2 regions of the Ectopseudomonas oleovorans genome follow, and region 1 is predicted to be linked to the other one. Evidence: predicted binding sites of a transcription regulator. Region 1 holds the regulator's gene; the other holds the start of a gene.
What was found. The regulator FliA, encoded in region 1, starts transcription of late flagellar genes. The targets are predictions, from matches to a motif close to CTAAAGTTTNNNNNNNNNNNGCCGNTAA.
Positions count from the first base shown of each region.

Region 2: a site for FliA is predicted at 1,260-1,287, ahead of N5J71_RS08240 (methyl-accepting chemotaxis protein). Genes of this name have one in related genera too.

Region 1 is NZ_JAOCLK010000003.1:58,440-65,830, reverse strand. It holds gene flhA (flagellar biosynthesis protein FlhA) at 1-962, shown strand, start outside; gene flhF (flagellar biosynthesis GTPase FlhF) at 974-2,284, shown strand; gene fleN (flagellar synthesis regulator FleN) at 2,375-3,205, shown strand; gene fliA (RNA polymerase sigma factor FliA) at 3,202-3,948, shown strand; gene N5J71_RS02625 (chemotaxis response regulator CheY) at 4,049-4,423, shown strand; gene N5J71_RS02620 (protein phosphatase CheZ) at 4,443-5,231, shown strand; gene N5J71_RS02615 (chemotaxis protein CheA) at 5,244-7,391, shown strand, end outside.
Region 2 is NZ_JAOCLK010000011.1:84,982-92,372, reverse strand. It holds gene N5J71_RS08240 (methyl-accepting chemotaxis protein) at 1-1,231, opposite strand, end outside; gene acnA (aconitate hydratase AcnA) at 1,483-4,224, opposite strand; gene rlmM (23S rRNA (cytidine(2498)-2'-O)-methyltransferase RlmM) at 4,532-5,587, shown strand; gene tusA (sulfurtransferase TusA) at 5,656-5,907, shown strand; gene N5J71_RS08220 (DUF3080 domain-containing protein) at 5,993-7,051, opposite strand; gene N5J71_RS08215 (MATE family efflux transporter) at 7,091-7,391, opposite strand, start outside.

The DNA.
Region 1 (7,391 bases):
GCGGGCAACTGCTGGCGCGAATCAAGGGGGTGCGCAAGAAGCTGTCGCAGGAGATGGGCTTTCTCATGCCCTCGGTGCATATTCGCGACAACCTCGATCTGGCGCCCAACGCCTACCGCTTGACGCTGATGGGCGTCAGCGTGGCCGAGGCCGAGGTGTATCCGGATCGCGAACTGGCGATCAACCCCGGCCAGGTGTTCGGCCCGCTCAATGGTATTGCCGCCAAGGATCCGGCGTTCGGTCTGGAGGCCGTATGGATCGACCCCACTCAGCGCGATCAGGCGCAGTCGCTGGGCTATACCGTGGTCGATGCCAGTACCGTGGTTGCCACTCACCTCAACCAGATCCTGCACAAGCATGCCCACGAGCTGCTGGGGCACGAGGAAGTGCAGCAGTTGATGCAGTTGCTGGCCAAGAGTTCGCCGAAGCTGGCCGAAGAGTTGGTGCCGGGTTTGGTATCGCTGTCGACGCTGCTCAAGGTGTTGCAGGCGCTGCTGCAGGAGCAGGTGCCGGTGCGCGACATGCGCACCATCGCCGAGGCCATCGCCAGTGTAGCGCCGAAGAGTCAAGATCCCGCCGCGATGGTCGCCGCAGTGCGCGTGTCGCTGGCCCGCGCCATCGTACAAGGCATCGTGGGACTAGAGCCGGAGCTGCCTGTGATAACCCTCGAGCCAAGGTTGGAACAGATCTTGCTCAACAGTCTGCAGAAGGCCGGTCAGGGCAGCGAGGATGGCATCCTCCTCGAACCGGGCATGGCCGAGAAGCTGCAGCGTTCCCTGGTGGAAGCGGCGCAGCGCCAGGAAATGCTCGGCAAGCCGGTGATTTTACTGGTGGCCGGACCGATCCGGGCGATGTTGTCGCGCTTCGCGCGGCTGGCGGTACCCAGCATGCACGTGCTGGCCTACCAGGAAATTCCGGACAACAAGCAGGTCACCATAGTCGCTACGGTTGGCCAGAACTGAGGTAAAGGGTCATGCAGGTCAAACGCTTCTTCGCCGCCGATATGCGGACCGCCATGAAACTGGTGCGTGATGAATTGGGCGCCGATGCCGCGATCATCGGCAATCGCCGTGTCGCCGGTGGTGTCGAACTGACTGCTGCGCTGGATTATCAGGTGCCGGCACCCGTGCGTCCGAACCCGGCGCTGGAAGCCGAGCTGCGCAAGACCCAGGCGCGCATCGCCAGCGCCCAGGCGGAGCTGAGCACGCGTGCCGAGCAGGATGCTGGCAAGGATCGCCAACTGTTCGCCAACGAGTCGTTGTTGGCACCCGAGCTGCCGGCGACTCCGGTCAAGCCGCAGCGCCCGGTCGAGGCCGTAGCGCCTGCTGCGCCGGCGGTCGATCCACGTGCGCTGGATGCCATGCGCTTCGAGCTCAACGGCCTGCGTGAGCTGATCGAAGTGCAACTGGGCTCCATCGCCTGGGGACAACTGCAGAACCGCCGCCCGCAGCAGGCCAATCTGTGGCGCCGCCTGCAGCGCATGGGGCTGTCTGCCGAGCTATCGCAGGCGCTGCTGAGCAAGGTGGCCGGTGTGGCCGAGCCGCGTCAGGCCTGGCGCATGCTGCTGGCGCATCTGGCTCACGCGATCACTACGCCCAAGGTCGAGCCGCTGGAAGAGGGTGGTGTGATCGCGCTGGTTGGCCCGGCCGGCATGGGCAAGACCACTACCCTGGCCAAGCTGGCTGCGCGTTATGTACTTAAGTACGGCTCGCAACAGGTCGCTCTGGTGAGCATGGACAGCTTTCGCATCGGCGCACAGGAGCAGCTCAAGACCCTGGGGCGCATTCTCGGCGTGTCGGTGACTCAGATCGACCCTGGTCAGTCTTTGCTGCAGGCAATGGCGCCCCTGAGCAAGAAGCGTGTGGTGCTGGTCGATACTGCCGGCCTGCCCGGCAGTGATCCGGCGCTGCGCCTGCAGTTGGAGAGCCTGGCCTCGGCACGCATCAAGGCGAAGAATTATCTGGTGCTGGCCGCAACAAGTCAGAGCCAAGTGCTCAAGGCGGCCTACCATAGTTACAAGCGTTGTGGCCTTTCAGGCTGCATACTGACGAAACTGGACGAAGCCGCGAGTCTGGGTGAGGTTTTAGGTCTGGCTATAGGCCAGCAACTGCCGGTAGCCTATGTGACGGACGGGCCGCGGATTCCGGACGATCTGCACGTGCCGCGTAGCCATCAGCTGGTCAGCCGTGCCGTGGGGCTGCAGGCTGCCGAGGAGCCGAGTGAAGAGGCCATGGCGCAGATGTTCGCCGGTCTCTACCACAACCCGGCGCAGCGCGCCGGCTGAAATAGCGACAGTGTTGCACCCTCTCGCGCAGGTGCGTGGGAGTGAACGGCCCGAGGGCCACGTCGAAGTTAGACAAGGTGTAGAAAGAACATGGGTATGCATCCCGTACAGGTGATCGCAGTGACCGGCGGCAAGGGCGGTGTCGGCAAGACCAACGTATCAGTCAATCTGTCCATGGCCCTGGCTGACCTTGGTCGTCGGGTGATGTTGATGGACGCTGACCTGGGCCTGGCCAATGTCGATGTATTGCTGGGCCTGACCCCCAAACGCACCCTGGCCGATGTGATTGCCGGTGAGTGCGACCTGCGCGACGTCCTCCTGCAGGGGCCGGGCGGCATCCGTATCGTGCCGGCTGCCTCCGGCACGCAGAGCATGGTCAGCCTCACGCCGATGCAGCATGCCGGGCTGATCCAGGCCTTCAGCGACATCAGCGAGAACCTCGACGTGCTGGTGATCGACACCGCCGCCGGCATCGGTGATGCCGTGGTCAGCTTCGTCCGTGCCGCGCAGGAAATTCTCGTGGTGGTCTGCGATGAGCCCACCTCGATCACCGACGCCTATGCGTTGATCAAGCTGCTCAACCGTGACCACGGCATCAGTCGCTTCCGCGTTCTGGCCAACATGGCGCACAGCCCGCAGGAAGGGCGCAATCTGTTTGCTAAGCTGACCAAGGTGACGGATCGCTTCCTCGATGTCGCCCTGCAGTATGTTGGCGCCGTGCCCTACGATGAGTGTGTGCGCAAGGCCGTGCAGAAGCAGCGCGCCGTCTATGAAGCCTTCCCTCGATCCAAGTGCGCTCTGGCGTTCAAGGCGATCGCTCAGAAGGTCGACACCTGGCCGTTGCCGGCCAATCCCCGTGGCCATCTGGAGTTTTTCGTCGAGCGTCTGGTGCAACAACCGACTGCAGACTCGGCCATATGACAGCAGCTTCTGGACTTCGCATGTACAACAAGGCTCAGGCGCAGGACTCCCAGCACCAGTTGATCGAGCGCTATGCACCGCTGGTCAAGCGCATTGCCTTCCACCTGCTGGCTCGTCTGCCGGCCAGCGTGCAGGTTGATGATCTTATCCAGGCCGGCATGATCGGCCTGCTCGAAGCCTCGCGCAAATACGATTCCAGCAAGGGTGCCAGTTTCGAGACCTTCGCCGGTATCCGTATTCGCGGCTCCATGCTCGACGAGGTGCGCAAGGGTGATTGGGCGCCGCGTTCGGTGCACCGCAACAGCCGTATGGTCAGCGATGCGATTCGTGTCGTTGAGGCAAGAACCGGGCGGGACGCTAAAGATCACGAGGTTGCGGCCGAACTCCAATTGAGTCTGGAAGATTACTACGGCATTCTTGGCGACACTTTGGGCAGCCGCCTGTTTAGTTTCGACGACCTGTTGCAGGACGGCGAGCATGGCGGGTTGCACGAAGACGCCGGACACACTCACCTCGAACCTTCGCGGAACCTCGAAGACGAACGCTTCCAGGCGGCCTTGGCCGATGCCATCGCCGGTTTGCCGGAGCGCGAACGTCTGGTGCTGGCGCTGTATTACGATGAAGAACTGAACTTGAAGGAAATCGGTGAAGTGCTGGGGGTTAGCGAGTCACGCGTGAGCCAGTTGCACAGCCAGTGCGCGGCGCGTTTGCGCTCGCGGCTGAGTGAATGGCGCGCTGGCTGAACGCGGCGTACTCGCAGGCGCAAAACGGTTTCACGATTAAAGGGCGTAGTTGCAAGCGCAATACGTTTGGGACTGTACGGAGGTCGACTTGGACAAGAACATGAAAATCCTCATCGTTGACGATTTCTCGACGATGCGACGGATCATCAAGAACCTCTTGCGGGACTTGGGTTTCACTAACACCGCGGAAGCCGATGACGGCACCTCGGCGCTGCCGATGCTGCAAAGCGGCAGTTTCGACTTTCTGGTGACCGACTGGAACATGCCCGGCATGACCGGCATCGACCTGCTGCGTGCGGTACGTGCCGACGATCGCCTCAAGCACCTGCCGGTGCTGATGGTGACTGCCGAAGCCAAGCGCGATCAGATCATCGAGGCGGCCCAGGCCGGTGTGAATGGCTACGTGGTCAAGCCCTTCACCGCTCAGGTGTTGAAGGAAAAGATCGAGAAGATCTTCGAGCGGGTCAACGGCTGATGTCAGCCGCGAGGGTGCTATGGAACATGATGACTCCACGCTGGGTGACCTCGAGTCGACCCTGAAAAGCAATGCCCGCGATCTGGTCGATAGCCTTGAGCAAGGTAATTTCGGCGCTGCGGTGCAACTGATCAACGAGCTGAACAAGGTCCGCGATCGCGGGCTGTATCACGAGGTCGGCAAACTGACCCGTGAACTGCACAACGCCATTGTCAATTTTCAGCTCGATCCGCGTATGCCGCATGCCCAGGAACTGTCGCAGATCGCCGACGCTACCGAACGCCTGAACTACGTCGTGACCATGACCGAAAAGGCTGCCAACCGGACCATGGATCTGGTGGAGCAGAGCGCGCCGCTGGTCAACGACCTGAGCGATGAAGCGCAAAGCCTGAGCGTCGAGTGGGGTCGTTTCATGCGCCGCGAAATCGGTGCCGATGGCTTTCGTGAGCTGGCCAAGCGTGTCGAGCTGTTCCTCGCCCGTAGCGAGCGAGATGGCGCCAAGCTCTCCGGTCATCTCAACGACATTCTGTTGGCGCAGGACTACCAGGACCTCACCGGCCAGGTGATCAAGCGTGTCACCCAACTGGTGACCGAAGTGGAAAGCAACCTGCTCAAGCTGATGCTCATGGCCAGCCAGGTCGACCGTTTTGCCGGCATTCAGCACAACCACGACGTGCTACGCGCCGAACAGGAAAAATTAAAAGAACCATCGCGGGGTGAAGGTCCGCAGATTCATGCCGATAAGCGTGATGACGTTGCCTCCAACCAAGACGATGTCGACGACCTGCTGTCCAGCCTAGGGTTCTAAGGAGCACACAATATGAGCTTCGGCGCCGATGAAGAGATCCTCCAGGATTTCCTGGTAGAGGCCGGCGAGATTCTCGAACAGTTGTCCGAACAGTTAGTCGAGCTGGAAAGCCGACCGGACGACATGAACCTGCTCAATGCCATCTTCCGCGGTTTTCATACCGTCAAGGGTGGAGCGGGTTTCCTCCAACTCAACGAGTTGGTGGAGTGCTGCCATATCGCCGAAAACGTCTTCGACATCCTGCGCAAGGGTGAGCGTCGCGTCGAGTCGGAGTTGATGGATGTGGTGCTCGAGGCTCTTGATGCTATCAATGGCATGTTCGGCGAGGTGCGTGAGCGGCGTGAGCCGACGCCCGCGTCGCCTGAGCTTCTGGCAGCCCTGTCGCGTCTGGCAAAGCCGGGCGGTGGCGAGGCGGCCCCTGCGCCAGTGCAGCAGGCAGAGCCCGAACCCGAGCCGGAGCCAGAACCCCAGGCGGTCGCTCCGTCCGTTGCTTCCGGAGACATCACCGACAGCGAATTCGAGCAGCTGCTCGATGCGCTGGGTGATGCGCAAGCGGGCGCTCCGAGTGCAGAGAGCGCTGCCAGTGACGAAATCACCGATGACGAATTCGAGTCGTTGCTCGACCAGTTGCACGGCAAAGGGCAGTTCTCCGGCACGGTCGAAACGCCTGTTGTTGCCAGTGCCGTGGCCTCTGCGCCGGCTGCCGCAGCGGCAGGTGACGACATAACCGACGATGAATTCGAAGCGCTGCTCGATCAGCTGCATGGCAAAGGCCAGTTCTCCGGTGCAGCCGAAACTGCCCCGCCTGTAGCCGCTGTTGCTGCAGCGCCTGCACCGGCAAGTGACGATATTACCGACGACGAGTTCGAGTCCTTGCTCGATCAGTTGCACGGTAAGGGCAAGTTCGTGCCGCCAAGCGAGTCGGCCCCTGTAGTTGCTGAGAAACCGACCGCCGCGCCCAAGGCCGCTGCACCAGCAGCCAAGCCTGCTGCAGCCAAGGCTGAACCTGCCGCACCGCGTGCCGCGGCGCCGGCGCCAGCCCCTGCTGCGGCTGAGAAGGCCCCTGCCAGCGAAGCGGAAACCACCGTACGGGTCGATACCGCACGCCTCGATGAAATCATGAACATGGTCGGCGAGCTGGTGTTGGTGCGTAACCGTCTGGTTCGTCTGGGGCTCAACAGCGGCGATGAGGCCATGGCCAAGGCCGTGTCGAATCTCGATGTGGTCACGGCCGATCTGCAGACCTCGGTCATGAAGACCCGCATGCAGCCGATCAAGAAGGTCTTCGGCCGCTTCCCGCGCCTGGTACGCGATCTGGCGCGCAACCTGAAGAAGGAAATCAACCTCGAGCTGGTGGGCGAGGAAACCGACCTCGACAAGAACCTGGTCGAGGCGCTGGCAGACCCGCTGGTGCACTTGGTGCGCAACGCCGTCGACCATGGTGTGGAAACCCCGGAAGAGCGCGAGAAGGCTGGCAAGTCCCGTGCAGGGCGCGTGGTGCTGTCTGCCGAGCAGGAAGGCGACCACATCCTGTTGTCGATCACCGATGACGGTAAGGGGATGGACGCCGACGTGCTGCGCGCCAAGGCCGTGGAGAAGGGCCTGCTGGACAAGGATGCGGCAGATCGCCTCAACGAGTTCGAATGCTACAACCTGATCTTCGCCCCGGGCTTCTCGACCAAGACCGAGATTTCTGACGTATCCGGCCGTGGTGTCGGCATGGATGTGGTGAAAACCAAGATCTCCCAGCTCAATGGCACGGTCAACGTGTTCTCGCAGAAGGGCCAGGGCTCGAAGATCATCATCAAGGTGCCGCTGACCCTGGCGATCATGCCGACGCTGATGGTGATGCTGGAGAACCAGGCCTTTGCCTTCCCCTTGGTCAACGTCAACGAGATCTTCCATCTCGACCTGTCTCGCACCAACGTGGTCGACGGCCAGGAAGTGGTGATCGTGCGCGACAAGGCGTTACCGCTGTTCTATCTCAAGCGTTGGCTGGTGCCGCAGGCTTTCCAGGAGGAACAGCGCGAAGGCCATGTGGTGATCCTCACCGTGGGCAGCCATCGCATCGGCTTTGTCGTCGATCAATTGGTCGGTCAGGAAGAGGTGGTAATCAAGCCACTGGGCAAGATGCTGCAAGGCACGCCCGGCATGTCCGGC
Region 2 (7,391 bases), on a different contig from region 1:
TCAGGGCGTGGATCTGTTCGGTGGACTCGGCGGTGCGTTGCGCCAGCGAGCGCACCTCGTCAGCCACTACAGCGAAGCCGCGGCCCATCTCGCCAGCGCGAGCAGCTTCGATGGCGGCATTGAGGGCGAGCAGGTTGGTCTGGTCGGCGATGCCTTTGATCACGTCGACCACGCCGCCGATTTCGCTGCTGTCCTGGGCCAGGCGGGTCACGGTTTCGCCGGTATCGCCTACCGATTGCGACAGGCGCTGGATAGCTTCGCGGGTTTCCGCGGCGATGGTGCGACCTTCGCTGGTCAGGCGGTTGGCTTCCTGGGTGGCGATGGCGGCGCGGGCGACGTTGCTGGCGACTTCCAGGGTGGTGGCGGCCATTTCGTTGACGGCGGTGGCGACCTGCTCGGTCTCGCTGCGCTGGCGCTCGAGGCCGGCCGAGCTGTTGTGCGCCAGCTTGTCGGCTTCACGCGCTTGCAGGGTCAGTTGTTCGGCTGTGTCCTGCAGGCGGGTGAGGCAGGTTTTCAGGCGCGCTTCCTGGCTGAGCATGGCCATTTCCAGGCGTGCTTCGGCGCCGCGGCTGTCGGTGTACATCTGCGCGATCAGCGGGTCAGAGGTGGTTTGCTCGGCAAGGCGCAGCAGGCGTTTGACGCCACGCGTCTGCCAGGCGATGCCGGCCAGGCCCAGCGGCACGGAGAGCACGGCAGCGAGGATGAAGCCCCAGTTGCTGCCCATCCAGTGGCCGATCATGAAGCCGATCTGGCTGACCAGGATGAAGGGCATCCACGCCTGGACGATGGGTAGCCACTGGTTGCTGGCCGGGATGGCTGATTTGCCCGCGTTGATGCGGGCGTACAGCGTTTCGGCGCGGCGTACCTGCTCGGCGGTCGGCTTGACGCGGACGGATTCGTAGCCGACGACCTGGTTGTTTTCGGTGACGGGCGTGACGTAGGCGTTGACCCAATAGTGGTCACCGTTCTTGCTGCGGTTCTTGACGATGCCCATCCACGGGCGGCCCTTTTTCAGGGTCGTCCACATATGCTCGAACACGGCTGCCGGAACGTCCGGATGGCGCACGATGTTGTGTGGCGCGCGCAGCAGTTCTTCACGACTGAAGCCGCTGATGTCGACGAAGGCGTCGTTGCAGTAGGTGATTTGCCCTTTGAGATCGGTGGTGGATATCAGGCGTTGTTGCGCAGGAAAAGTGCGCTCACGCTGAGTGACCGGCTGGTTGTTACGCATGGCAGGTATCCGTCGTTGTAATGCCCTGTCATCGGCCGACGGACGGCAAAGTTGAGGGGTGAGTGCGTTTTGGCGAGTGTAAACGCTTTTTGTGGCCCGCCGTCCATGGCGGCCACCCTGCGGGCCGTCGCGGAGCGACGTCAAAAATTGCTCCCGGCAATTTTTTGACTGACGTCACATTTTTGTCACGGCATGAGCCGTCCTTGGCCCGACGGTGAGGCCCTGCCGCGTGGCGCGGCAGGGCAGGTGCATCAGTTGGCGATCATCTGGCGCAGCACGTAGTGCAGGATGCCGCCAACCTTGAAGTACTCGACCTCGTTGAGGGTGTCGATGCGGCACAGCACTTCGACTTCCTCATGCGTGCCGTCTTCACGGGTGATGATCAGCGTCAGGGGCATCTGCGGGCGCAGTTCCACGCCTTCCAGACCTTCGATGGCCAGCACTTCCTTGCCGGTCAGTTTCAGGCTGGTGCGGTCGGTACCGGGTTTGAACTGCAGCGGCAGCACACCCATGCCCACCAGGTTGGAGCGGTGGATGCGCTCGAAGCTTTCGGCGATCACCGCCTTGACCCCCAGCAGGTTGGTGCCCTTGGCCGCCCAGTCGCGGCTGGAGCCAGTGCCATATTCCTTGCCGGCGATGATCACCAGTGGCGTGCCTTCGGCCTGATAGCGCATGGCGGCGTCGTAGATCGCCAGCTTCTCGCCGCTGGGCACGTGCAGGGTGTTGCCGCCTTCCTCGCCGCCGAGCATTTCGTTGCGGATGCGGATGTTGGCGAAGGTGCCGCGCATCATCACTTCATGGTTGCCGCGGCGCGAGCCGTAGGAGTTGAAGTCGGCCTGGGCCACGCCGTTATCGCGCAGATAGCGCCCGGCCGGGCTGTCGGCCTTGATGTTGCCGGCTGGCGAGATGTGGTCGGTGGTCACCGAGTCGCCAAGCAGGGCGAGGATGCGCGCCTGGCGGATATCGGTGATACGTGGCGGATCGCCGGCGATGTCCTCGAAGAACGGCGGATGCTGGATATAAGTGGAGTCACCTTGCCAGGCGTAGGTATCGGACTTGGGCACGGCAATGGCCTGCCATTTCTCGTCGCCGGTGAAGACTTCGGCGTATTCCTTGCGGAACATGGCGGTGTCGACCTGGGCGATTGCCTGGGTGATCTCGGCCTGGGTCGGCCAGATGTCCTTGAGGTAGACCGGTTGGCCGTCCTTGCCGGTGCCGAGGGCGTCGCGGGTCATGTCGATGCGCACGCTACCGGCCAGGGCATAGGCCACCACCAGGGGGGGCGAGGCCAGCCAGTTGGTTTTCACCAGCGGGTGCACGCGGCCCTCGAAGTTGCGGTTGCCGGAGAGCACCGAAGCGACGGTCAGGTCGGCCTGGGTGATGGCTTTCTCGATGGGCTCGCGCAGCGGCCCGGAGTTGCCGATGCAGGTGGTGCAGCCGTAGCCCACCAGGTTGAAGCCGAGCTTCTCCAGGTAGGGCGTCAGGCCGGCAGCATTGAAGTACTCGGTGACCACCTTGGAGCCGGGGGCCAGCGAGCTCTTCACCCAGGGCTGGCGCTGCAGGCCTTTTTCCACGGCTTTCTTGGCCAGTAGGCCGGCGGCCATCATCACGCTGGGGTTGGACGTGTTGGTGCAGGAGGTGATGGCAGCGATCACCACGGCGCCGTCTTTCAGGCGATGGGTATGGCCGTCGTCCTCATAGTCGATTTCGCCGCTCTGCTTGTTGCCGCCTACGGCGGTACCGCCGCCGCCTTCGCTGAGCAGGCGACCCTCTTCCTTGGCGCTTGGCTTGAGCTGCAGGCCGAGGAAGTCATCGAAGGCCTGGCTGACCTGGCCCAGCGGGACGCGGTCCTGCGGGCGCTTGGGCCCGGCCAGGCTGGCTTCGACACTGCCCATGTCCAGGCTCAGGCTGCCGCTGAACAGCGGCTCATCGCCTGGCTCGCGCCATAGCCCCTGGGCCTTGCTGTAGGCCTCGACCAGTTGCACGGTGGCCTCCGGGCGGCCGGACAGACGCAGGTAGCCGAGAGTGATCTCGTCCACCGGGAAGAAACCGCAGGTGGCGCCGTATTCCGGGGCCATGTTGGCGATGGTGGCGCGGTCGGCCAGCGGCAGGTCGGCCAGGCCGTCGCCGTAGAACTCGACGAATTTGCCCACCACGCCCTTCTTGCGCAGCATCTGGGTGACGGTCAGCACCAGGTCGGTGGCGGTGATTCCTTCCTTCAGCTTGCCGCTGAGCTTGAAGCCAATCACTTCGGGAATCAGCATCGACACCGGCTGGCCAAGCATGGCCGCTTCCGCCTCGATGCCGCCGACGCCCCAGCCGAGCACGCCGAGGCCGTTAATCATGGTGGTGTGCGAGTCGGTACCGACCAGGGTGTCGGGGTAGGCGAGGGTGACGCCGTCTTCCTCCTTGGTCCATACGGTGCGCGCCAGGTACTCGAGGTTGACCTGGTGGCAGATGCCGGTGCCCGGCGGCACCACGCTGAAGTTGTCGAAGGCGTGTTGGCCCCAACGCAGAAAGGCGTAGCGCTCGCCGTTGCGCTGCATTTCCAGCTCGACGTTGTCGTGGAAGGCGCTGGAGGAGGCGTAGCTGTCGACCATCACCGAGTGGTCGATGACCAGGTCCACCGGCGACAGCGGGTTGATCCGCTGCGGGTCGCCGCCGGCCTTGGCCATGGCGTCGCGCATGGCGGCCAGGTCGACCACCGCCGGCACGCCGGTGAAGTCCTGCATCAGCACGCGCGCCGGGCGGTACTGGATCTCGCGGTCGGAGGTGCGCTGGTCGAGCCAGTCGACCATGGCTTGCAGATCCGGCGGCTGCACGGTCTGGCCGTCTTCGTTGCGCAGCAGGTTTTCCAGCAGCACCTTGAGCGACTTGGGCAAGCGGTCAATGTTGCCGAGGCGCTGGGCGGCCTCGGGCAGGCTGAAGTAGTGGTAGGTGGCGTCGCCGACTTTCAGTTCGCGGCGGCAGTTCAGGCTATCGAGGGAGGGCATTGCACATCTCCTTGGGCCCGCACGGTACGGGCTGTATCTGATGGCGGCAGACCTTCAAGCTAGTTCAGCTTGAGCAGTCTGGCTAGGGTCTGTTGCCGTTTCGACGCGAGCTGTGCGCGAAACGGCAACAGACCCTAGCGCATATCCTTTATCGGTTGCTATGCGCTAGCTGTTCTGGGGGGTGGGCCTCATCGAAACGCGATGGCTGGCGGCTCCCTATCTGTGGGCAGCGCATATGTAGCTGGACAGGTTTAGCGGCTCTGGGTTCCGGTCTCGGGTATCATGCGGGCCTCGAGGAGACCCTTTGATGAATACCCTGTTTCTGCATTGCCGCCCCGGTTTCGAAGGGGAGGTTTGCGCCGAGATCACCGACCTCGCCGCACGCCTGGATGTAGCGGGCTACTCCAAGACCAAGCCCGGCAGCGCGTGCGCCGAGTTCGTCTGCAGCGAGGCGGCCGATGCCGAGCGGCTGATGCGCAGCGTGCGTTTCAATCAGCTGATCTTCCCGCGGCAATGGGCGCGCGGGGCCTACGTCATCCTGCCGGAAAGTGACCGTATCAGCGTGTTGCTGGAGGCGCTGGCTGATTACCCGGTGTGCGGCAGCCTGTGGTTGGAAGTGGTGGATACCAACGACGGCAAGGAGCTCTCGACCTTCTGCAAGAAGTTCGAGGCGCCGCTGCGCAAGGCCTTGCTCAAGGCCGGCAAACTGGTGGACGACGCCAGGAAGCCGCGTCTGCTGCTGACCTTCAAGAGCGGCCGTGAGGTGTTCGCCGGCATTGCCGAGGCGGACAACCAGGCGATGTGGCCGATGGGCATTCCGCGCTTGAAGTTCCCGCGCGAGGCGCCGAGCCGCTCCACGCTCAAGCTGGAGGAGGCCTGGCACCATTTCATCCCGCGCGAGCAGTGGGATCAGCGCCTGGCGCCGGGCATGACCGCCGTTGACCTGGGCGCTGCGCCAGGCGGCTGGACCTGGCAACTGGTCAATCGGGAAATCCGCGTTACCGCCGTGGACAACGGGCCGATGGCTGAAAGCCTGATGTACTCCGGCTTCGTCGTGCACCAGCGCGCCGATGGCTTCACCTTTCGCCCGCAGCATCCAGTGCACTGGATGGTCTGCGATATCGTCGAGAAACCGGCGCGCACGGCGGCGATGATCGAAACCTGGCTGGGCGAGGGGTTGTGCCGCGAGGCGGTGGTCAACCTCAAGCTGCCGATGAAGCAGCGTTACGCCGAAGTGCGGCGCCTGCTCGATCGCATTGAGTCGGGGCTGGTCGAGCGGGGCCTGAAGGTCAGCATCGGCTGCAAGCAGCTGTATCACGACCGTGAGGAAGTGACCTGCCATCTGCGTCGGCATGGCAAGTGATGATCTGCGTGTAGGTGACCTGAAGGTCAGCTTTGCGCGACAATGCGCGCCTGTTTGTGGAGCCCCTTATGTCCGAAGCCCTGACCCTCAATCACGATGACCTGCTCGACGCCAGCGGCCTGAATTGCCCTGAGCCGGTGATGATGCTGCACAACAAGGTGCGCGACCTGTCGCCGGGCGGCCTGCTCAAGGTGATCGCTACCGATCCGTCGACCCGTCGTGATATTCCCAAGTTCTGCGTGTTTCTTGGCCACGAGCTGCTCGGCCAGGCCGAGGAAGACGGCACCTACCTGTACTGGATTCGCAAGAAGGCCGATTAGACAGTTATCTCGTAGGGCGGGTGCAACCCGCCAAATAGCGGATGTTGTTGGTCGCGATGGCGGGTTGCACCCGCCCTACGGTTTGCTAGCTTTCGCTGTTCCATCCCGCCTGTCCCGGTGCCAGGCCGCAGCTGTTCAGTAGCGTCTGCCAGGCCTTGACGTGACGCGCCGTGGCGGCGCGGAAATCCTGCCATAACGAATCCTGTTCGCCGGCCAGTCTCTGCAGATGCTCGCGGGTGGCGGTGGGAATACCGTCGATGCGCTGCAGTTGCAGCAGCGTCGCCTGCCACTCCCGGCCGCGTTGGTCGACCTGTGCCAGATAGGGTTGCAGGCTGCCAGCGTAGAACTTGATGAAGATGTTCTGCAGGATGCGCCCGCGTGGCGTCGCCTGGCCCAGTGGGCAGAGTGGGCGATTGTGCTGGCGTTGCTCCAGCAGTTCGCTGCCAACGTCGAGGGTGTGGCGCAGGCTGGCCAGGCTGGTGATCAGCTGGCTGCCCTGTTCGCTGGCATAGAGGGCGAAGAACAGCGGTTCCAGCTGATCGGCACTCGGCGGCAGCTGTGCAGGCAGGGCGGCGCCGATGCTGGCCAGCCGCTGCAATGCGTCCAGCGCGGCGCTGTCTTCCGGCGTGTCCACCGGCAAGGCCTTATCGGCGAAACGCAGGTAGTTCTCGAACTCCGGGCTGCCGTTCAGGGCATTCCAGAATACTGCGGGCAGTTGCTGGCGCTTGTCGTCGGCCAGGCGCTGCAGCGTGTCTTTCAGGCTGGAGCCTTCCTGCAGATGCGGCACGCAGTCATCGATGGCGCGCAGCAGATCGCCTTCATAGCCCAGCCGTTGGCTGGGCATCAGCTGCTTGCCCAGGCTGCTGTTGCGCTGGCTGATCAGCTGCTGCAGGTGCGGACAGCGCCGCGCGTCGATCACCAGATCGAGCAGGCCGATGCGCAGTTCGGGGATATCCGAAAGCCGCTCGCGCCTGGCGGGCAAGCGGTATTGACTGATGCTGCGCTTATCGAGCGAGCTGACGTTCGGTGCATCGAGCGAGCGCTGCAGGCGTTCGAGGTAATCGCTCTGCAGGGCCAGGCCATCGTTGGCCGGGCCGCAGCCAGAGAGCAGAAGGAAGCAGAGGAGCAGGGCAGGTCGAATCATGCGCTCAGTCTAGAGCTGATTTCCTGCCTATCCAATGACTCAGGCGGCCCGGCGAATGCGCTTGCGCGCGCTGCGCGCCAGGCGCACGGTGAGCATCGCGGCGGCGCAGGTCAGCCCGACCACCAGTCCCTGCCACAGGCCACTGGGGCCGCTGGGTTCGCCGAACAGGTCGGACAGCCCCAGCGCATAACCCACCGGCAGGCCGATGCCCCAATAGGCGAACAGGGTCAGCAACATGGTGATGCGCGTGTCCTGGTAGCCACGCAGCGCGCCTGCGGCGGTCACCTGGATGGCATCGGAGAACTGGAACAGCGCCGAATAGACGATCAGCGTTGCCGCC